DNA from 3 places in the Exiguobacterium sp. HSB13 genome. Region 1 is predicted to be linked to each of the others. Evidence: a T-box and tRNA genes for the amino acid it is inferred to sense, from the RefSeq annotation. Region 1 holds a T-box; the other regions hold tRNA genes.
What was found. The T-box of region 1 lies ahead of argS (arginine--tRNA ligase). A T-box ahead of a tRNA ligase gene usually reads a tRNA of that ligase, here a tRNA-Arg.
Positions count from the first base shown of each region.

Region 2: it encodes a tRNA-Arg, which carries the amino acid that the T-box ahead of argS (arginine--tRNA ligase) is inferred to sense. The anticodon was not compared.
Region 3: it encodes a tRNA-Arg, which carries the amino acid that the T-box ahead of argS (arginine--tRNA ligase) is inferred to sense. The anticodon was not compared.

Region 1 is NZ_JBUZOM010000003.1:51,997-59,796, forward strand. It holds gene ACZGCQ_RS13840 (3-hydroxybutyrate dehydrogenase) at 88-873, opposite strand; gene ACZGCQ_RS13845 (LysR family transcriptional regulator) at 995-1,873, shown strand; gene ACZGCQ_RS13850 (carboxymuconolactone decarboxylase family protein) at 1,965-2,378, shown strand; gene ACZGCQ_RS13855 (metallophosphoesterase family protein) at 2,456-3,049, shown strand; gene ACZGCQ_RS13860 (hypothetical protein) at 3,112-3,717, opposite strand; gene argS (arginine--tRNA ligase) at 3,748-5,430, opposite strand; T-box leader at 5,491-5,709, opposite strand; gene ACZGCQ_RS13870 (GGDEF domain-containing protein) at 5,839-7,515, shown strand; gene ACZGCQ_RS13875 (alpha/beta hydrolase) at 7,531-7,800, shown strand, end outside.
Region 2 is NZ_JBUZOM010000001.1:1,835,890-1,843,689, reverse strand. It holds gene rapZ (RNase adapter RapZ) at 1-56, shown strand, start outside; gene ACZGCQ_RS09780 (gluconeogenesis factor YvcK family protein) at 56-1,054, shown strand; gene whiA (DNA-binding protein WhiA) at 1,051-2,007, shown strand; gene ACZGCQ_RS09770 (hypothetical protein) at 2,090-2,326, shown strand; partial or broken gene clpP (ATP-dependent Clp endopeptidase proteolytic subunit ClpP) at 2,439-3,023, opposite strand; tRNA gene ACZGCQ_RS09760 (tRNA-Arg) at 3,206-3,281, opposite strand; gene ACZGCQ_RS09755 (RNA polymerase factor sigma-54) at 3,436-4,578, shown strand; gene ACZGCQ_RS09750 (glutaredoxin family protein) at 4,569-4,829, shown strand; gene ACZGCQ_RS09745 (sugar-binding transcriptional regulator) at 4,948-5,973, shown strand; gene gap (type I glyceraldehyde-3-phosphate dehydrogenase) at 6,027-7,034, shown strand; gene ACZGCQ_RS09735 (phosphoglycerate kinase) at 7,156-7,800, shown strand, end outside.
Region 3 is NZ_JBUZOM010000001.1:1,579,614-1,587,413, forward strand. It holds gene tig (trigger factor) at 1-612, opposite strand, end outside; gene ACZGCQ_RS08455 (hypothetical protein) at 723-1,706, opposite strand; gene ACZGCQ_RS08460 (hypothetical protein) at 1,735-2,259, opposite strand; tRNA gene ACZGCQ_RS08465 (tRNA-Arg) at 2,362-2,435, opposite strand; gene ACZGCQ_RS08470 (metallophosphoesterase family protein) at 2,509-3,018, opposite strand; gene ACZGCQ_RS08475 (XTP/dITP diphosphatase) at 3,024-3,617, opposite strand; gene rph (ribonuclease PH) at 3,614-4,369, opposite strand; gene racE (glutamate racemase) at 4,370-5,176, opposite strand; gene ACZGCQ_RS08490 (phosphocarrier protein HPr) at 5,263-5,526, opposite strand; gene ACZGCQ_RS08495 (acyl-CoA thioesterase) at 5,592-6,047, opposite strand; gene sdhB (succinate dehydrogenase iron-sulfur subunit) at 6,104-6,910, opposite strand; gene sdhA (succinate dehydrogenase flavoprotein subunit) at 6,910-7,800, opposite strand, start outside.

The sequences.
Region 1 (7,800 bases):
TCATGTTCAGTCGATCAAACAAAAAAGGGAGGTGCTTTCTGGATCGTATCCAAAAAGTACCTCCCTTCATTTAATTTAAAGTGTTGTTTATTGCGCTGTGTAACCACCATCGAGAACGACAGCTTGCCCCGTGACACCTGCTGCTTTGTCACTTGCAAGGAAAATAGCGTAATCCGCGATTTCTTTGACTTGGAGTAAACGTTGTTGCGGGACAAGTGGATAGATGACTTCTTCTAATACACGTTCGAGTGGTACATTCCGTGTTTCAGCGAGCGAAGACAATTGGTTTTGGACGAGTGGTGTATCGACATAGCCTGGGCAAATCGCGTTGACCGTGATACCTGAAGTTGCCCCTTCTAATGCTGCGACTTTCGTTAAACCGATGACGCCGTGTTTCGCACTGTTATAAGCAGCTTTCCCTGCAAAACCAATCAATCCGTTGATCGATGACATGTTCAAGATTCGTCCAGAGCCTTGTTTTTTCATGATCGGGAAGACGTATTTCGTATAGAGGAACGGTGCACGAAGCATGATGCTTTGAAGCAAGTCGAATTTCTCAGTCGAGAACTCTTCGATTGGTGAGACGTGTTGCATTCCTGCATTGTTGATGACGATATCGATCGTTCCGTAATGCGCGACAGTCTGTTCGATACTTGATTTGATCGCCTCTTCATTCGTCACGTCACCTGCGACGGCAAATGCATCGAAGCCTTTTTCACGAAGTGTTTCAGCAGAGCGTTTTGCGGCTTCTTCTTGAAGATCGACGATGACGACCTTAGCGCCTTCTTGAGCGAATTCTTCAGCGATCTCAAGCCCGATTCCACTTGCTGCTCCTGTAATTAACGCGACTTTTCCTTCAAGTTGTTTCATCATGATTGATTCCTTCTTTCTTTATCTTTACGTGTTCGGTCTCTTTACTGTACGCTGATTGAAAGAATAATAAAAATGAATACTTGTTATGACATCTATAACTCAAAAGAATAGGAGAATACTGATGGATTTCCGCCAATTGGAATACTTTACGGAAGTAGCACGCTTCAAAAGCTTCACTCGTGCCGCTGAACATCTCCATGTCACGCAACCGACACTCAGTAAAATGGTCCGTCATTTAGAAGAAGAACTTGAGATGGAATTGTTCGATCGGAGTAAACGACAAATCGTCTTGACGGATGCCGGTGAGACCTTATTGATCGAAGGTGAAAAGATTCTACGTCAGTTATCTGATTTGCCTTCTCACCTCTATGATGTCATGCATTTGACGAAAGGAACGATCCGTCTCGGTGTTCCCCCACTGATCGGTTCGCTGTTTTTCCCAGGTCTATTGCGCCGTTTTGAGGAAATGTATCCGATGATCCAAATCGAATTGATTGAAGCCGGTGGACATGCGTTAGAAAAAGCGGTCGTCGCCGGTGAAGTCGATTTGATCGCAACGGTGTTGCCTTCGGATGAGCATTTAACGACACATCCCTTTATCGAAGAGGAATTGCATTTGTTTTTACCAAATGATCATCCACTCGCCGATCGGTCGATGATTGCGTTAGAAGAAGTCGCCGACATGCCGTTTGTCTTGTTTAATGAAACGTTCTCGCTTCACGATGTCGTCTTGAACGCCTGCCAAGATGCCGGATTTACACCTAACGTGTCTCGGGTGAGCTCACAGTGGGACTTCTTATGTTTACTCGTCGCAGAAGGAAATGCCGTGACCGTCCTTCCACGTTCAATCGCTAATCGTTTTTCGATTCGTGGTGTCAAAACGATCCCGCTTAAAACACGAGTGCCGTGGCACTTAGGAATCGCCGTTCCGACCGGTCGCTATCAATCGTACGTGACGCGGAAATGGATTCAATTCGTCAGTGATATGTATTCCAAATAAGCATACCTTTCATAAAAACCATGTATTTGTAGAATGGTATTTCCTCCTTTACGATAAGAACATCGTTAGAAAAGAAAGGAAGTCCTCTACCATGGCAACTCATTTTGAATCACGTCACGAAACAGGCGTAAAAAAACTCAGCGAATTCACAGACGCAAACGCCGCACAATCTACGCATGATAAAATCTCTGAATCCCTGAAAGATATCGCTCCAGCAGTCGGTGAGTGGATCACGGATTTCGCATACGGTGAAGTTTACAGCCGCGATGGTCTCGTCAATCGTGACCGCGCAATCGTCACAATCGCTTCTCTCGTCACACAAGGTACAGAACCACAGCTCGCTCTTCACATCAATACTGGATTGACAGCTGGTTTGACAGGAAACGAAATTGTCGAAGCTATCATGCACCTTGTTCCTTACACTGGATTCCCACGTGTCTTAAACGCACTCGAAGTCGCAAAAGTCGTCTTCGCAGAACGTGGCGTCACAGTCGAAACTGAATAAAACACGTACGACTTGATTGAAAAAAGATGGGCATGACGCATTTTCGGGTATCTCCTTAACGAAAGGAGTGGTCGATTATGCGTTATGCCCTTTTTGCGGATCTTCACAGCTCAGTAGCTGACACAGCGGCTGTCTTAGCTGACATACGGCGACTCGCTCCCGATGCGCATTTGTTTTGTCTCGGTGATATTCATGAATGCCATGTCGGTAAAAAGCGAGCGAAGCGCTATTCTTTTGAATCGCTCTCCCTTGTCGTGACGCTCGATGATGCTTTTTTAGACCTGATTGATTTTAAGAGTTTACTTGGTAATCAAGAAGAACGGATCCTGTCGCTCGTTCCACCACATCTCTCTCCTGTCATCGATGCGTTACGCGATTGCCCGCGAAAACAACGCATCGAGGGGGCATTATTGATTCATGGAGACCAATTGAATTGGTCTCGGGATTTTCAACCCGATCTGTCACAGCAACGTGAACCATTACTCTTTTTTGGTCATAGTCACATCAGAGGATTGTTTCGAAATGGCATCGCCAAACCGAGCCCACTAGGTCAAACTTTATCCATCAAAGGAAAACAATATGCTGTCAATCTGGGTCCCGTCGTGTTCGAACGGGAATGGTGTCTTTACGATTCAGAACAACAATCGATCGTGTTCCATCAGGCGAAGTAAGAAGATACGACAAAAGCCGTCGGGCACAGGGCTCGACGGCTTTTGTTCGTGCATCCTATTGATCAGAGATACCGGACAAGTGATGCCTTGACGACATCTACTTGTGTGAAGTTCGTTTCTTCCACGAATGCTTCGATGACTTGACGGACATCCCCTTGCCGACGTACGAAGCTCGTCGGAACCGGTGTCGTACCAACCAGTTGCTCATGCAGACTCGTCAATTGATGATCGTCGATGATCGTCGTCATCAAATCAAGGAACAGCAGAACGTGCAGACGGTTCAAATAATCCCACGGCTTGTCTTCCGAACGGAATTCATTACGAGCGAGCCACTTCTTCAATCCGATCGCATCGATCTGACTCAATGTCTCTGTCGTGCGTGCCGACTTCCAAAGCGTCAACAGTTCACCTAGTTTTTTCCGTGTCTGTTTCTTGCGCATGAAGAATTCAAAATTGTCTTTCGTCCGTAATGCGTCTCCTTCGATCGGAGCAATCAACTCTGCTTCCGGCGCCGTCACGAAATCGTGAACGAAATCGACAGACTCTCCCGGTAACCAAGCCGCGACTTTCCCGTGAAAATCAGCCATGAAGGCGACCGTTTCTGCCAAAGGCTCCTGCTTCATCTGTGAAGCAGCTTGCTGTAATCGTTCTTTCGTCTCAGTCTTCATAATCTACCTCTTCTTATTCGTGGATTGGTCTTACATTTCTTCTGGAGCGCCGACACCAAGTAAACGAAGACCCTCTGTCAAGACGATCGTGACGGACTTGACGAGTGCAAGACGCGATTGTTTTGCTGCGTCATCTTCGAGAACACGGACGTGTCCGTAGTATTTATTGAAGCTTTGTGCAAGATCTAAGACGTAACGGCTGATGATTGACGGCTCACGACGTGTGAACGCGCGATCGATGACTGTCGAGAATTGGTTCAGCATCGACACGACACCCCATGCATGATCATCGGCGCTACCAGCGAATGGTGTGCCATCATAGCCACCTTTACGGAGCAACGAGTGCGCTCGGGCATTCGTATACTGGACATACGGTCCTGTTTCACCTTCGAATTTCAACATCTGCTCAAGATCGAACTCGATGTTATTCATCCGTTCGTTTTTCAAGTCGTGGAAGATGACGGCGCCGACACCAACTTGACGAGCCGTTGCTTCGGCATTCGCTAAGTTCGGATTTTTTTCCGCGATGTTGTTCTTCGCGACGTCGATCGCTTCTTGTAGTACTTCTTCAAGTAAGACGATCCGACCTTTACGCGTCGACATTTTCTTTCCGTCCTTCATGATCAGACCGAATGGTACATGGTGCATACCGTCGACGTTCTCAAATCCAAGCTTCTTCAAGACTGCGAACAATTGCTTGAAGTGAAGTGCTTGTTCACCACCGACGACGTAGAACGCTTGCTCAAAACGATATGTTTCAAGACGGTAGACAGCAGCCGCTAAGTCACGTGTCGCATAGAGCGTTGCGCCATCTTTCTTTTTAATCAAGGCAGGCGGCATACCTTCTGCTTCGAGGTCGACGACCATCGCCCCTTCTGATTCGACGAGGAGATCTTTTTCTTCGAGCAAATCAATGACGTGCTGCATCTTATCGTTGTAGAAGGCTTCTCCGTTTAAGCTATCGAATTTGACACCGAGCATCTCATAGACACGGTTGAATTCGACGAGTGAGACTTCACGGAACCATGTCCAAAGCGTCGTCGCCTGCTCATCACCTTGTTCGAGTTTTTTGAACCAGAGACGTCCTTCGTCCTCGAGTGATGGATTTGTTTCCGCTTCTTCGTGGAACCGGACGTATAATTTCAACAATTCCTTGATTGGTTCTGTACGGACCGCTTCTTCCTCACCCCACATCGTGTAAGCCACCATCAATTTCCCGAACTGTGTTCCCCAGTCCCCTAAGTGGTTGACACCGACGACGTCATACCCTTTTTTACGTGAGATTTGGTTGAGCGCGTTCCCGATGACCGTCGAACGCAAGTGCCCCATCGAGAATGGTTTCGCGATGTTTGGTGATGAAAAATCAGTGACGATCGTTTTTCCATTCGCTTCACTTGATCCGAACGCCTCTTGCTCGGTCAGAACTTGGTTGACGATTTCTTGCGAGACGACTTCCCGATTCAAGAAGACGTTGATGTAAGGACCAACAGCTTGAACGTTCGAGAACAACGGCGCGTCAATTTTTTCTGCGAGCTCCGAAGCAATCATGTTCGGTGCTTTACGGAATGCTTTTGCGAGCATGAAACATGGGAAAGCAAGATCACCATGATCTTCGTGTTTTGGTTGCTCGATCAGTTGTTCGATTTGTTCAACCGATAAGGCACCTTCCATGACTTGATGTAATACTTCTGCATACTGCGCTTTATAACTCATCTTTATTTCCTCCTGCTTTACTGATTTTTTGGCAATAAAAAACGCCCCTTGCGCCACGCGCAAAGAGACGGAATGACCGCGGTACCACTCTTCTTGGTGTCATTTTGACACCCACCTTGTTCGGGGATAACGGGGTTCCCCCGGCTACGCCTCTTCCATCAGGAATCGGGCAGCGTCTCAGAAGTGCGTTTCACGATCGGTTCGTCCTCAGGCTTCCACCATTCCCTGATTCGCTAGTTGACGAAAATCAACCGTTACTCTCTTCATCATCGACTGTATTCGATATCTTTCACATTATACGCAATTCTTTCTTTTCTCTCAACCTTATTTTTTTGGTAAATGGCTTATCAAAATTTCCACAATTCGGGTATAGGAATAAAAGATACTTCTCAGGGGGAGGGATGTTTCATGCGCTACTACCAACATGTAGCCCGGACAAGCTGGATCGTCTTCGGTCTCGTCGCCTTGACGTTATTAGTGATCGGCATCGTTCATCCACCAACCTTCCATCCTTCTGTCTCCATCATCAACACTCTTTATTTATTCGGACTCGTTCTCCTGTTTCAGTTCGATAATGTCCGTCGTGGTGGCATTTACTATACATTCCAAGAAGGAATCATCTTATTTTTATTCCTCAATTACGGTTTAACGTACGCCTTGATTTTAAGCCAAATCGGTATTCTCGTCTTTCAATTCATGTCTCACCGAAAAGCGATTCGCTGGAAACGTTTCGTCTACCTCTACCCGATCAACGCCTTGTTCGATTTAGTCTACATCTCGCTTCCCGCCTTTGCGTATTATGCGCTCGGTGGTCCGATCGGCTCAAACTTTACGTATACGAAAGCCTTGCTCCCTTTCACCGGCTTTTTAATCACCGTTTTCCTTGTCTCTTATTTCCAATGTCTATTCGTCAATCGCTTCCTCTTCTTGAAATACGATTGGCAACGTCTCGTAAAGCTTCAGTCCCTCGTCTACGGAATCAGCATGTTAAGTGCTCTACTTGGAATCTGGTTCTACGATGAAAGTCCGCTCGTCGCGGCTACAGTTTCCGCCTTGATTCTCTTTTTGTTCAAACGTCTGTTGCAAGAGCGTGGCGACTCCCTTGAAGCAAACGATAATGCTAAGCGATTTGATGATGCGAAGGAACACTTGTTGATTTCCCGCTTCGAACGCGAGACGATTGATTCGTTACTCCTTGATTTACCGCATCTGCTACCGTTTTCTGAAGGTTGGATCTCAATCCAACAACAGCGAAAACAAGTCATCTATAACATCCGGACGAAACAACCGATTGATGTATTACCACTGTTTCATTCCTTGACAGCCGACGATTTGCATACCCCGATCATCTATGGTCTTCGGTGCGACTGGGGCAACGATATTCAAATCGGATTGCCTGTCGATCGTCACTCGATGCTGGCGATTCCTTCGATTACGAGCGGAGAGGTCGATGTCTCGATCATCCTGTTCCATCAAGTCGCAGATGCCTATGATGCGACGAATGCCGATGAGTTATCTCGTCTGCTCCGTATCTTTTGTCGTGTCTTAGAGCGCTCTCGTGAAACGGTTCAACTCTACACGGAAAGTCGGACCGATGCCTTAACGGAATTACCGAATAGTCGTGCCTTCTACGAACACGGTCGGCAGGAGTTTGCTGCTGACTGCTATCCGCTCTCCGTGATCCTGTTTGATATTGATCATTTTAAACGCGTCAACGATACGTACGGTCATAAAGTAGGCGATCTTGTCCTTCGTGAACTCGGTCGACGTATCCAAGCGATCCAATTGCAACATGATGAGGTCTTTGCTGCTCGTTATGGCGGGGAGGAATTCGTACTTCTCTTACGAAATGGTAGTCAAGAGGCTGCCATCCAGATTGCCGAGACGGTCCGCCATGCGGTCATGGATCGTCCCTTCCTCGTCGATGGTCACCGACTGTCCTTAACCGTCAGCCTCGGAATTGATACAGTGGAAGAAAGATATCAACGGACGTTCGAAGAGTCGTTACGTCAAGCCGACCATGCACTCTATGTCGGCGGAAAACACAACGGACGTAACTGTACCGCGCATTATGCAAACCTTTGAAAGGTCGTGACTCTATTGTCGATTACAGAAATTGAAATGACGCTTCCGACATCACAAGCCCACCGGACGATTCGGATTCATCGTCCGCCCCATTTAGATCCGAACGAAGCCTTACCGGTGATTTATATGCACGATGGACAAAATGTCTTTAGTGGAGAAACCGCCTCGTTCGGAAAAGGCTGGGAGATTCATCTTGCACTACAACAGACACAAATTCCGGCAATGGTCGTTGCGATTGACAGTCCAGAAGACGGCATGGATCGTTACGATGACTACGCCCCCTGG
Region 2 (7,800 bases), on a different contig from region 1:
AGTATCATATCGAGACGAATCACCGGGATTATGTGTATGCGAAGGAGGAGAAGTGATGAAATGGGAACGTAAAGTCGTCGCCGTTGGTGGCGGGACAGGACTCTCGACGCTTCTTCGTGGACTGAAACATTATCCGCTCGACATCACAGCCATCGTCACGGTCGCTGATGACGGCGGTAGTTCTGGTCGTCTGCGGACGGAATTCAACATGTTGCCGCCAGGAGATATTCGAAACGTCATCGTCTCCTTATCAAAGTCGGAGACGTTGATGGACCGAATCATGCAGTATCGGTTCGAAACAGGGGAAGGTCTGCATGGTCATTCGCTCGGAAACTTGATGCTGACGGCAGCGACCCAGCTTTGTAACGGTTCGTTCGTCGAAGCAATTGGTGTCATGGGACAATTGTTGAACGCAGAAGGAAAAGTCTATCCGGCGACGGAACGGACGATCACACTCTGTGCCGAGTTCGAGGACGGGACGATCGTCAAAGGCGAGTCGTTGATCCCGAAGGTCGGTAAGAAGATCGAACGGATTTTCCTTGAAGAACAAGACGTTCGTCCGGTACCAGAAGCGATTCAGGCGATTCTTGATGCCGATGTCATCGTCCTGGGTCCGGGTAGTCTCTATACGAGTATCATCCCGAATGTCCTGATCGATGAGATCCGGGAAGCGATCCAACAATCACTGGCTCCGGTCGTCTATATCTGTAACGTCATGACGCAACCCGGCGAGACGACGGCGTTCACAGCCAATGAGCATTTAGCGGCACTCGAACGCTTCCTTGGACAAGGCGTCGTTGATACGATTATCGTCAACAACGAATCGATCGATGCGAGTTACCTAAAGAAATACCAAAAAGATCACGCTGACATCGTCACTTATAATGAAAAACAATTCGAGCTCGCTGGCGTTGAAGTGCTGGCAGACGATATCGTCGACTACAATCATCATTTCATCCGTCATGACTCAGATGCCGTTGCAAGCCTTGTCATGCGAAAGGTGTTGTCGATTCGACGGATGCGTCAACTCGAAGGAAAGGAGGAGCTGACATGAGCTTTGCCTCAGAAGTCAAAAAAGAATTAACGCAGATTCCGATCACCGATCACGAGATGAAGGCGGAACTCGCGGCACTCGCCCGGATGAACGGTGCGATCTCGTTCGGGCTTGGACGTGGTCTGACGCTCGATATCTCGACCGAGAATGCCTCGATTGCCCGTCGGATCTATTCGCTGTTGAAAAAAGCATACGGGGTCCATCTCGATCTGCTCGTGCGGAAGAAAATGCGTCTGAAAAAGAATAATGTCTATATCGTCCGCGTCAAACAACAAGCGGACAAGATTTTACAAGACCTCGGAATTTTAGGGGAAGGATTCACGATGATTCGTTCCATCAGTGACACGATCCTAAATGACGAACGCAAAGCGCGCGCGTATTTACGAGGGGCGTTTCTCGCCGGGGGTTCGCTCAACAATCCGGCGACGTCGTCGTATCACTTGGAGATCTTCAGCTTATATGAGGAGCACAATGCGGCGTTACGTGGTTTATCAAACGTCTTTGATTTGAACGCGAAGGCGATTGAACGGAAAAAGGGACACATTCTCTATATCAAGGAGAGCGAAAAGATTTCTGATTTCCTCAAGCTCGTTGATGCGACACAATCGATGCTACGGTTCGAGGACGTCCGGATCTTAAAAGATATGCGTAACTCGGTCAACCGTCTCGTCAACTGTGAGACGGCGAACCTCAACAAAACGGTCGGTGCGGCATTACGTCAAGTTGAGAACATCAAGTTCCTTGAGCGGACGGTTGGACTTGATGTCTTACCGGATAAGTTGAAGGAGATCGCGATCTTGCGTGTGACACATCAAGACGTCACTTTACAAGAGCTCGGCGAGATGGTCGAAAGCGGCTCCATCTCAAAATCAGGGATCAATCACCGGTTACGGAAGATTGATCAAATCGCTGAAAAAGTACGAAATGGAGAGTCGATGACAGGGGCCTTATAAGAGGGTCGCTTGCGGGATGAACCATAGTCTACTATAATATATAGTCGATGCAACTAAATGTTCGAATTAAGGAGTTTTTGAAATGGCTAACGAAAAGAAACGTATTTCGCTGACAGTCGATGCGAAGTTTGATGAAGTGTTAACAAAAAAAGCAAAATCAATCGGTGTACCGAAAAGCACACTCGTTGCGTTCGCAACATCTTTATTCCTGAAGCAATTACAAGCAGAAGAAGAGCTTTCGCCACATGCGAACGCTATTTACTCGCTGATTCGTGAAAACCACGATATCGTTTCAGACATCACAGACTTGATCGACTGATCATCGACCTCTCGTTCTATAAGGAACGGGAGGTTTTTTTGTATGCAACGATAACCGACAAGACTTTATGGATACAAAAAAAGTGCCTCCCGAAGGAGACACTCTGGATGACTTATGCACGTTCCATGACGCGGTCGATGAGACCGTAATCAGCAGCAGCTTGTGCTGACATGAAGTTGTCACGCTCTGTATCGCGTTCGATGACTTCAAGTGGTTGTCCTGTGTTTTCAGCCATGATTTTGTTGAGGTGCTCACGCATTTTGATGATACGCTCCGCATGGATTTTGATATCCGATGCTTGACCTTGTGTACCACCGAGTGGTTGGTGGATCATGATTTCAGCGTTTGGTAACGCGAAACGTTTTCCTTTTGCGCCTGCTTGGAGCAAGAACGCACCCATCGATGCTGCCATACCGATACAAATCGTTGAGACTTGTGGCTTGATGAAGTTCATTGTATCGTAAATCGCCATACCGGCAGTGATCGAACCACCTGGGCTGTTGATGTAAAGCGAGATTTCTTTATCTGGATCTTCTGCTGCTAAGAACAGAAGTTGGGCAACGACTGAGTTGGCGACGTTGTCGTCAATCGCGCTCCCGAGAAGAATGATGCGGTCTTTTAGCAAACGTGAGTAGATATCGTAAGCACGTTCCCCGCGGTTTGTTTGTTCGATGACTGTTGGAATTAACATAGTCTTTGCCTCCTTATAGTTGGTATGTAGCTTCCTATTCGACTTATCCTTATCATAATCCTTTGGTCAATATTGGTCAAAAGATACGATGCGACTTTTAGGTATTTTTCCATTACAAGGGCAAATGAAACATATCAATATAGAAAAAAGGCAACGCCATTGCTGGCATTGCCTTGTAGTTGAATAAATGGTACACCCGGAGAGATTCGAACTCCCGACACCTGGTACCGGAAACCAGTGCTCTATCCCCTGAGCTACGGGTGCATCTGATGTACTGAACAATTAATAGTATAGCGACATTTTTTCAGAAAAGCAATAGGGAAGCATGACTTTTCTTTTCTCTAGCGACTCAAAAGGGGTTCAGAGCACGTTTTTTAAAACGTTTCTTCTATAATAAGAAGTGGGGGGAGGGGAATCGATGGATCAACGCCAGGAACAGACGCAACAGATGACGTTATCGGCGTCACAACAGTATCAGTTACATGTACTTGAGCAACCAGCAGCTGAGCTCGAGGAGGAATGGCGACGGTTGAAACGACGGTTGCATCGTCATTACCCGAATCAGGTTTCGCTAGAGGTCGAGCAGATGGCAGGACATTTGGCATCCTATGAAGACGAGCTTCTTGCACAAATACGTTTAGAATCAGTCAGACAGGAAATAGGATATATGGCGGAACAACTCATCGTGTATTTAGAAGCGGACGGTTTATTGCGGACATCGGACGAGCAGCTCGCTGCATCCTTCTCGACCGATGTCGCAACGATTACAGAAGCACGGACACTCTTACAACAATGTGAACCAGTCGGCATCGCTGCCCGCTCGGAGCGCGAGTGCCAATGGTTACAGGCGATCGAGCTAAACGACGCGGAATTGATCGGACTGACAGATCGGCTACGACATGAACCGGCGAGTCAGGTGTTCGCTCATTACAGTGAACAGGATCGAGCGCGGTTGCGAAAACGACTGACAAGGCTGAGCCGGACACCGGATCTTCCTAAAGAAGAACGATTGGTCATGGCAGAAGCGCGGATTCACCTGTTAGATGGAAAACTTCAGATCGACTGGATGACACTCGACACGGATCAGACGTGGCTTGGATTAAAAGAGGCAACGCCTTTTTTGCGCGCGTACGAACGACGCCGTGTCACGATGCATGCCATCCTCTCGGTCTTGCTTGAGCGACAAGAACGCTGGTTCAAGGGAGAGCTGCATCTTGAGCCATTGACGAAAAAACAAGTCGCTGAGGCAACGGGGCATCATCCGTCAACGATTGGTCGAGCGATTGCGTCGAAGTATGTCGAGACGGTCCACGGTCTCGTTGCCCTAGAAGACTTGTTCGTCTCACGGACGACAACCGGAGATTCGAGTTTTTTGATTAAACGGCGGATCGCCGAATACATTCAACATAGCAATCGTCCGTTAAGTGATCAGCAATTGACAGATCGCCTGCAAGCAGATGGTCTGACAGTCGCACGACGGACGGTCGCGAAATATCGGGCAGCGCTTGGTTTAACGAAAAAAACGATGCAGCAAAGGAAGGCGCAATCAGAATGGGATTAAAACGACACAGACACTTAACACTCTATTCACGTCCGGGATGTACGCTATGTGAAGAGGCCGCCATCTTACTCGACTTCGTACTCGATGAGTTTCCGGAATGGACGTTCGAGGAAGTCAACATCGATCAGGATGAAGCGCTCAGTCTACGGTTCTTATACGAGATTCCCGTCGTTATGCATGACGGTGAAATCTGGAGTTATGGCAAATTCGAGACAGAAACAGTAAGAAAACGCTTACTTCAAAAAACTTGAGAAACGAGACTTGCAAGGCGAGAAATGGACTGTTATGATAACGGTGTACCAAGTGGGACACGTTATGACATGCGGGACAAAAAGCGTCCAGCTACTTGAGAGGAGAGGGAAATACATGATTCGGCAGTTAGTCCAGATCCAAAAACGAATCGTGCCTGATCTGATCGAAGAAATGCAGACACGCTACGACATCCTTCATTATGTGCGACTGATGCAACCGATCGGACGACGTACACTTGCGACAAGCCTTGGCTTGACGGAACGCGTCTTACGGCGGGAAGTCGACTTCTTGAAGCAGCAAGACCTCCTAGAGGTCGCGACGCAAGGGATGTCCTTGACGGATGAAGGACGAAATGTTCTTCGCAGCATGCACAGCATCATGGGAGAACTCGCAGGGATCTCAGACATGGCGAAAGCCTTGAAAGAGAGACTCGGAGTACGGGACGTCGTCATCGTACCGGGTGATTCCGATGAAACCTTCTGGGTACAACGAGACATGGGACGGGCGACCGTCGCACGACTCAAACGAGAGCTTTCTTCAGACCATCACAATACGATCGCTGTCACAGGCGGTACGACGATGGCTTCAGTCGCGGCGATGATGTCGCCGGACAAGGAACACCGTCCGATGACGTTCGTTCCGGCACGCGGAGGACTGGGAGAAACGCTCGAACTACAAGCGAACACAGTATGCTCACGGATGGCGTCACGCGCTCAAAGTGATTATCATCTGCTTCACATCCCGGACATGGTCAGTACAGAGACGTTCGTCAAGATGATCGAAGAGCCGAGCATAAAAAATGTGCTTCAAATGATTAAAGGTGCTTCAATCGTGGTACATGGAATTGGTGAGGCGAAAACGATGGCAAAACGTCGTCGCGCGTCTGAGGATCTCCTGACCCGACTGGAACATGAACAGGCAGTAGCGGAAGCATTCGGATATTACTTCGACCGAGACGGGAACATCGTGCACCGGGTCAAGACGGTTGGTCTCCAACTGGATGACTTGAAGCAAGTCGAACACGTCATCGTCGTCGCAGGTGGTCATTCGAAGGCAGAAGCGATCAACGCCTATGTCAAACAGTCGCCGGACATCATCCTGATCACGGATGAAGGCGCAGCAGCTTCGATTTTGAAAGGGTAACCCCCTTTTGAATAATAGATAACTCGCTTTACATTAAAAGGAGGAAAATTATCATGGCAGTAAAAGTTGGTATTAACGGATTTGGACGTATCGGACGTTTGGCACTTCGTCAAATTCTTCAATTCGATGGAATCGAAGTAGTCGCGATCAACGACCTTACAGACACTAAAATGCTTGCACACCTTCTCAAATATGATACGACTCAAGGTCGTTTCGACGGCGAAGTTGAAGTACACGACGGTTACTTCCTCGTCAACGGTAAAGAAATCAAAACACTTGCTAACCGCAACCCAGAAGAACTCCCATGGGGCGAGCTCGGTGTTGACATCGTTCTCGAATGTACTGGTTTCTTCACAGACAAAGAAAAAGCTGAGCTTCACTTGAAAGCTGGCGCTAAAAAAGTCGTTATCTCTGCACCTGCAACTGGCGACATGAAAACAGTCGTCTTCAACACGAACCACGAAATCCTTGACGGAACTGAAACAGTTATCTCTGGTGCTTCATGTACTACAAACTGTCTCGCGCCAATGGCTAAAGTTCTCCAAGATCAGTTCGGAATCGTTGAAGGTCTCATGACTACGATCCACGCTTACACTGGTGACCAAAACACACTCGACGCTCCACACCCTAAAGGTGACTTCCGTCGTGCACGTGCGGCAGCAGCTAACATCGTTCCTAACTCAACTGGTGCTGCAAAAGCAATCGGTCTCGTTCTTCCAGAACTTCAAGGTAAACTTGACGGATCTGCACAACGTGTACCAGTCGCTACAGGTTCACTCACTGAGCTCGTAACTGTACTTGACAAAAAAGTTTCTGTAGAAGAAGTCAACGCAGCAATGAAAGCAGCTGCTAACGAGTCTTACGGTTACACTGAAGACGAAATCGTTTCTTCTGACATCGTTGGTATCTCTTACGGATCACTCTTCGATGCAACACAAACTAAAGTCATGACAGTCGGCGACAAACAACTCGTTAAAACAGTTGCTTGGTATGACAACGAAATGTCTTACACTAGCCAACTCGTTCGTACACTCAAACACTTCGCAGAAATCGCTAAGTAATTCGAGCAATTAAATAGCAATTGAATAAGAGCGGAAACGATATCAGTCTCCGCTCTTATTGCGGAAAAAAGCGGGAGGGGCATTCGCCCCTCACTATACGTAAGAGACGGAGGACGAATGTATGAATAAGAAATCGATTCGCGACATCGATGTACAAGGAAAACGCGTATTTACACGCGTGGATTTCAACGTACCGTTGGAAGACGGTAAAATCACGGATGACACACGGATCCGTGCTGCACTCCCAACGATCAAACACTTGATCGACGGCGGAGCAAAAGTCATTCTCGCTAGCCACATGGGTCGTCCAAAAGGCGAAAAGAACCCCGAGTTCTCACTTGCACCAGTCGTAGCACGCCTCAGCGAATTGCTTGGTAAAGACATCAAGCTCGTTGAAGAAGCATACGGTCCAGTTGCAGAAGAAGCAGTCAGCAAACTCGAAAACGGCGATGTCGTCGTCTTAGAGAACGTTCGCTTCTACCCTGGTGAAACGAAAAACGACGAAGAGCTCGCTAAAGGATTCGCGAAACTCGCTGACGTCTTCGTCAACGACGCGTTCGGCGCAGCACACCGTGCACACGCATCGACAGAAGGTATCGCACACCATGTCGACACAGCAGTTGCCGGTCTTCTCATCGAAAAAGAACTTCAAGTTCTCGGTAAAGCTCTTTCTAACCCAGATCGCCCGTTCACGGCAATCATCGGTGGTTCGAAAGTAGCGGACAAAATCGGTGTCATCGATCACTTACTCGACATCGTCGATACG
Region 3 (7,800 bases), on a different contig from region 1:
CATTTGCTCTTCGAATCCAGGAATGAAGTTCCCTGAACCGATGACGAGTGAGTAGTTCTCAGCAGTTCCGCCGTCGAATTGGTTTTCCCCATCGAAACCTGCGAAGTCGAATACGACTGTATCGCCATTCTCGATGACGCCATCTTCTTTAACGACGAGTTCTGCACCGCGTTCTTGCAATGTTTTGAGTTCAGCGTCGACGTCTTCGTCAGTAACGTTCGTTTCAACTGCTGTGTACTCAAGACCTTTGTACTCACCGAGTGTAGCTTCTGGCTCGATGACGAACGTGATTTTGAATTCGACTGGCTTGCCTTTTTCGAGTGTTTCAACGTCGATGTTCTCAAGCGCGATTGGCTCGATTCCTGATTCGACGACTGCACCTTCGATTGTGTCCTTATAAAGGATGTCGAGTGCATCTTGGTACAGTGCTTCTTCACCGTACATTTTGTTGAACATTGCGCGTGGCATTTTTCCTTTACGGAAACCAGGTGTGTTCAAAGTCTTAACGACTTTCTTGAACGCTTGGTCTACCGCTTTATCAAATGCTTCAGCAGGCGCTTCATACGTGAGGACGCCGAGGCTACCTGATTGTTTTTCCCATTTTGCAGTCATGCTGAGTCCCTCCAAAATTGTCAATTAGCGTACATGTGTGTACAACAAGTCACATTATAGCACAATCGTTCTGACGATTACCACTGTTGAACGAATCGTTTCCAGATGTCTCAATCGAAGTAAATCTGCTCGAATGCGATGACTTCTGGATAAAGGATATGTGCCGCTCGATATAACCGCTTCGCCAGCGGACTGAGGATACGTTCCGGTTCTTCACGTTCAAATGTTAGACCTGCGAGTTCTTCGCATGCTGTGAGCCACTTTTCCATGTCTGATCCGATTCGTTCTCGTTCTTCAAAATGAATCAGTTGATCCGATCGCAAGACGAGCAATGCTCGGAACGGATCCATTCGCTCTAACGAATGCATCGATGCGAGTAACGCTTGTTGCTCCTGTTGATGTACCACCAGGATTTCTTCTAAATCTTCGCGTGACGAGATCGTCCAGTCTACATCCAAGTGTGGCACATGAATGCTTATCGGATATGACACGTGATGAAGCACACTTCCTAATAACTGATCAATGACGAGTAGACTTTGATGTTCTGTCTCTTGCGCCAGAAGATATTTCTGCGTGATGTATGCAATGAGCTCAGTTGTCCGTTCAAATTCCATACCGGTCAAATGACGCATTTGTTCGACCCAACTGCCATGTTGCAACACATGCATCAATTCCGTTGCTGATGTTACTTCACGCTGTGCAACAGGGTTGTTTTGAACTGCCGGCTTTTGTTCTCGAACACGCATCTGTTGTTTGACTTCATCTAATCGAAGCGCGAGCCCATAAGGCAGATACGGTGACGCTGAGCGCAAAGCGAGTTTCATCGGATACCGTTCTCCGAGTTCATAAAGAAAGAGTGCGAGCACTTGCTCGACACCCTCGACTTCAAGAAATCGTTCCGCCACTGTTTCAAATCGTTCACGGTCATGCATTAAGAGTGGTTGAATGACATAGAGCCGGTGTAAGACATCTTCACCTGTCAATTGGTCAGTCTCTAATTCCATAATCAATTGTTCTTGTTTAGAAGCGGACAAACGAAGAATCCGCGCTCGTTCTACTTCTAGTTCATGTTCCATCCAGCGCGATGTCCCCATATTCCGGCACTCCTTCATGTTCAACTACTTATTTTGTAAATGGATCGAGTAAAGACGTCCAGTTCGTGATCGCTTCTTGAAGTTGTCCCGCCTGCTCGATTCCTAATCGATTCAACGTATCTAATGAGACGTCCGCTTCAAGTAATCGAGCGATGTCTTCCGACTGATTCACGTACTGCTCGAGTTTTGCACTTAAATTTTGCAATTCTTGTGGCGGATTTTCAAGTCCCGCTAATCGTTGATCGATTTGATCCAGTTCTTGATTGAACTGATCAATCGTTCCGTTTTCCTTCAACTTTTCGATTTGTTGATCAAGTGCTTGTTCAGGGTTCGCAGATTCACGCGCTGTCGTAGCCGCCTCATTCAAGGAAGCCGACAAATCTGACGTGACTTGTGCCGTATCTTTTGCAATGCCTTGAAGTTCTCCAGCGTAATCGACACTATTTTTTACATCGTTGACTTGTTGTTTTGCATCGTCGACTGTATTTGAAATCTCACTACATCCAGCAAGAAACGTACTTAGCACGAGGACTGCTCCAACCTTTTTCCACATTGCATTCATCCCTTTCGAGTTCATGATACCTTAATTATAATTGAAAATCGGAATAAAAAAAAGAGACCACCCTCGTAAGGGCAGTCTCTATTTTAATTATAGCGTCCCAAGAGGGATTCGAACCCCCGACCGACGGCTTAGAAGGCCGTTGCTCTATCCTGCTGAGCTATTGGGACGTGTCAACACGAATAAACTATACTAGAACAATTCTTTCGTGTCAATCACATTACAAACATTGCATTTATTTTATTACAAAAATGTTCCGTCCAGATGCAGGGCATTCACTCGATCGCCGTTCACATCGAGAAAATCGATAGAATAACGGTTTTGATCCACTTCAAGAATCGCATACGTCTTGTCTGGTCGATGGCGTGGCATCCGGATTGAACCTGGATTGATGAATAATACGCCGTCCCGATATTCAGCCTTCGCAACATGGGAATGACCATATAAGACGATGTCCGCTTGCTTTTCCTTCGCATGATGTTGCAAGACATCTAGACTGTATTTGACGTCCTGACGATGTCCGTGGACACAAAGGATGGTATGACCATCCAATTCCGACATGACTTCTTCCGGAAAATCGTGTCCGTAATCGCAATTCCCTCGCACAACACGATATGGATATAATGATTCGATGTCGCGCGTCAATTGGGAGTCCCCACAATGAAATGCCAAATCCACGTCTTGGTGACGTTCGAATATCGTAAGCAGTTCTTGTTCTAGTCCATGGCTATCACTAACGATCAACGCTCTCATCTTCATCACACTCCTAAGAAAGTAGTTAAGTCCTGTTCGAGCTTACGCAATGCATTGCCACGATGACTAACCATCGCTTTTTCTTCTTTCGTCAACTCAGCAGCCGTTTGTCCACTTGCCGTGACGAACAATGGATCATAACCGAAACCGTTCGACCCCGCCGCTTCAAAACCGATTCGCCCTTCCATCGTTCCACGAACCGTCAATGTCTCACCAGTTGGCTTCGCTAGCGCGAGTACACAAACGAAGCGCGCCGTCCGCTTCTCTTCCGGAATACCTTCTAACTTTTCAAGTAGTAGAGCATTGTTCGCCGCATCCGACTTTTCAAGACCCGCGAAGCGTGCTGAGTAGACGCCTGGAGCGCCATCTAAAGCGTCAACTTCAAGTCCTGAATCATCAGCAAGTACCGCGTGACCAAAGTAGGCTGCTGCCTCTGTTGCTTTCAAGAGTGCATTTTCCTCGAATGTTTCACCTGTTTCATCCGTTTCCGGAGCATCGGCGTGATCGAGTAACGATTCGACCGTATAACCGAGACGACCCAGCATGCTTTCAAGTTCCTTCACTTTACCTGCATTGTGTGTTGCGACGATGACCTTCATCTATGTTCCCCCACTTCTTCTCCTACATACCACCAAGAGACACCGAGTGCCTCACGCCCAGCATTAATCAGTTCCTTAATTCCTTTTTCCCCAAGTTCGAGCATTTCGAGCATCTCTTGACGGGAAAATGTCGACTCTTCTCCTGTTGCTTGCATCTCGACGATTTTACCCGATGAGGTCATGACGAGATTGAAGTCGACTTCCGCCGCAGCATCCTCTTCGTAGCATAAATCGAGCAAGACATTCGACTCGACGATTCCAACCGAAATGGCTGCGATACCCTCTTTGATCGGTGTATCCGTCAGTTTTCCTGCTTGAATCAATTGATCGATTGCACGCACGAGAGCTAGAAATCCACCGGTGATTGATGCTGTTCGTGTACCACCATCTGCCTGAATGACGTCACAGTCGATCCAGATTGTCCGTTCTCCGAGCTTTTCTAAATCGACGACTGCCCGAAGCGAGCGGCTGATGAGACGTTGGATTTCCATCGTCCGTCCCGTCTGCTTGCCGCGGACGGCTTCTCGTGCCGTCCGCTGAGCCGTCGCTCGTGGTAACATCGAATATTCAGCATTGATCCAGCCCTGGCGTTTACCACGAAGGAATGGTGGTACTTTCTCCTCGACGGTCGCCGTACAGAGGACTTTCGTATCGCCCAGTTCAATTAAAACCGAACCTTCTGCATGTTTATTGATATCAACCGATAAGTGAATGGGACGGAGCTTCTCCGCTGTTCGTTGGTCTATTCGCATTTAGTCTTCCTCCGTTCCAAGCACGATGCGTTCTGCGTGGATTGGCTGATCGAGCCAATCCGTTGCAATCTGATCAAATGAGCGAATATCGCCTGTCGCATAATAACGATGCTCCGGTATTTGTGTCACATCTGCTGAAATCGTATTGTAGTCAAGTAGTGCTGCTACCTCAAGTGCTGTCTCGTCCCCTGAAGAGATGAGTTGGACGCCTGGTCCGATGACCCGTCCAATGACATCTGCTAAAAGTGGATAATGTGTGCACCCAAGGATCAATGTGTCCATATCATAATTCATTAAAGGTCGTAATGTATTCGCAACGACACGTTCGACATAAGTACCGTCCGTCTGCATCGACTCGACGAGCGGAACGAACGGTGGGCAGGCTAACGATTCGACGACGACTTGTCCTTCGACATGTCGTAACGCCTTCTCGTAGGAATTACTTGTAATCGTCATCTTCGTTCCGATGACACCGATTCGTTTCGTCCGCGTCACTTTGACTGCCGCACGGGCTCCAGGATCAATGACACCAATGACAGGTATATTTAAACGTTCTCGCGCTTCTTTTAAAACAACAGCCGTTGCTGTGTTACAGGCGATTACGATCAATTTCACATCTTGTTGTACGAGATAATCAATCATCTCCCACGTAAACTCACGAATCTCCTCTTCTGGACGAGGACCGTACGGACACCGCAATGTATCCCCGACATAAATGATTCGCTCATGGGGCAACTGTCGCATCAATTCACGTGCGACCGTCAACCCACCGACTCCGGAATCTAGTACTCCAATCGCTCGATTCACTCTTCTCCACCTCTTTCTCTCTTTCCTATGGTAACAAAAAAGGACGACGGTGCAAGACCGGCGTCCGAGAATGTACGATTACAGGATTACTGAGCAAGACCTTCGCTAGTCAGCATATCTGAAAGAGTCGTGATTGCTTCAGAAGCATCGTCACCGTTTGCAACGATTTTGATATCTGAATCTTTCGCGATTCCGAGTGAAAGAACACCCATGATTGACTTCAAGTTGACAGTCTTCCCGTTGTATTCCAAGTTGATGTCTGATTGGAATTTAGAAGCTGTGTTGACGAGCTGAGTAGCCGGACGAGCGTGAATGCCTGAATCCGCGATGACTTTGAATGTTTTTTCCATGATTAAGAAATCTCCCTTCACTAATAACGTACTAGTGAGTCGTTTTCGAATATGTGAACTCATTATCAAATGATAACGGATTCGAATCGATTCTGCAAGGAATTTTTATACGCTTCACTCCACGGGAATGCTTTCCCGGCACGATCAATTTGTACCATCGATGTCCGTCCTGTGAACATCAGTTCACCCTGCTCATCAAATGCCGCATAATGGACGTCACACGACGCACTTCCGACATGTACGGGATAGGCATAGACGGCAAGACGCGTACGTGGATAAACTTGGCGAATGTAATTACACTGGGCATCCGCAACGACGATAATGCCGTCTTCTGCAAGCGAATATCCTGTTTCCTCTAACATCAATGTCCGAACGTCCTCAAAATAGACGAAAGGTACCCGGTTATTCATATGACCATAGGCATCCGTCTCCGCAAAACGAACCGCGACGTCGAGTCGTGTGCCATGTTTCATCTGTTCAAGCCATGTTTCAAGTTCTGGAATATAAGCTGGTACGCGCACAATGAGTTCCTCCTGTCTGAATGAAAAAAGAAGGAGCAAGCTCCTTCTTTGATAAATCATGAACTAACTGCTTCACCTGTCCGTCCTTCGTCACTACCAAAGAACTTCTTGAATGAATGAAGTGTCGTCTGACGGTTCATCGCTGCGATCGAAGTCGTCAGCGGAATCCCTTTCGGACAAACCTCGACACAGTTTTGAGCGTTACCGCACTGCATGATCCCGCCATCTTCCATCAACGCTTCAAGGCGTTCTTCCTTGTGGAAAGCACCTGTCGGATGCGAGTTGAATAGACGAACTTGTGAAATCGATGCTGGTCCGATGAATGTCGAACGATCGTTGACGTTCGGACATGCCTCGAGACACACGCCACACGTCATACATTTCGATAACTCATATGCCCATTGACGTTTGTTCTCTGGCATCCGTGGTCCTGGACCTAAGTCGTACGTTCCATCGATTGGAACCCATGCTTTGACTTTTTTCAACGCATCGAACATGCGTTGACGGTCAACTTGAAGGTCACGAACGATCGGGAACGTCTGCATTGGTTGCAGGCGGATTGGCTGCTCGAGTTTATCGACGAGTGCCGTACACGACTGACGTGGTGTACCGTTGATGACCATCGAACAAGCGCCACATACTTCTTCTAAGCAACCCATGTCCCAGTTGATTGGTGTCGTTTTTTCACCGGCTGCATTCACAGGGTTTCGGCGAATCTCCATTAAAGCAGAGATGACGTTCATGTTCGGACGGTACGGAATTTCAAACGCTTCATCATACGGTTTACCATCTGGTCCATCTTGACGTTGAACGATGAATTGAACCGATTTTTGCGTAGTAGATGATTCGAGTGGTGTCGCCATTATGCTTTCACCTCTTTCTTCGACTTCTTGCTGTAGTCGCGTTTCCGTGGTGGAATCAACGACGTGTCGACGTCTTCATAGAAGATTTCCGGATGACCATTCGTATAACGTGCCATCGTCGTCTTCAAGAACTGTTCATCATTACGTTCCGGGAAGTCCGGTTTGTAGTGCGCCCCGCGACTCTCGTCACGTTTTAAGGCACCGAGCGTGATTGCTTCGGCTAGATCGAGCATGTGATCGAGCTGACGGATGAACGATGCCCCTTGGTTACTCCAACGTGCTGTATCCGTTGCCGAGATGCGCGTGAACCGATCGCGAAGTTCCTTGATTTTCGTCAGTGTCTCTTCGAGCTTATCGTTATAACGGACGACCGTGACGTTGTCCGTCATGACTTCTCCAAGCTCACGGTGGATTTGATACGCGTTTTCCGTACCTTCCATCGATAGGATATCGTTGAAGCGGTTGATCTCTTCGATTTTATGCGCTTCGACGACGTCTTCATTCATCTCATGAACTGATGTCTCGAGTTCGTTCATATACGCGATTGCTGATGGTCCAGCGACCATTCCGCCGTATACCGCAGAGAGAAGTGAGTTCGCTCCGAGACGGTTACCACCGTGCATCGAATAATCACATTCACCAGCTGCGAACAATCCAGGGATGTTCGTCATCTGATCATAGTCGACCCATAGTCCACCCATTGAATAGTGAACGGCCGGGAAGATCTTCATCGGTACTTTTCGTGGATCATCACCGACGAACTTCTCGTAGATTTCAAGGATCCCACCGAGTTTGACGTCGAGTTCTTTTGCGTCTTTATGCGATAGATCCAGATAGACCATGTTCTCCCCGTTGACGCCGAGTTTTTGATTGACACAGACGTCGAAGAT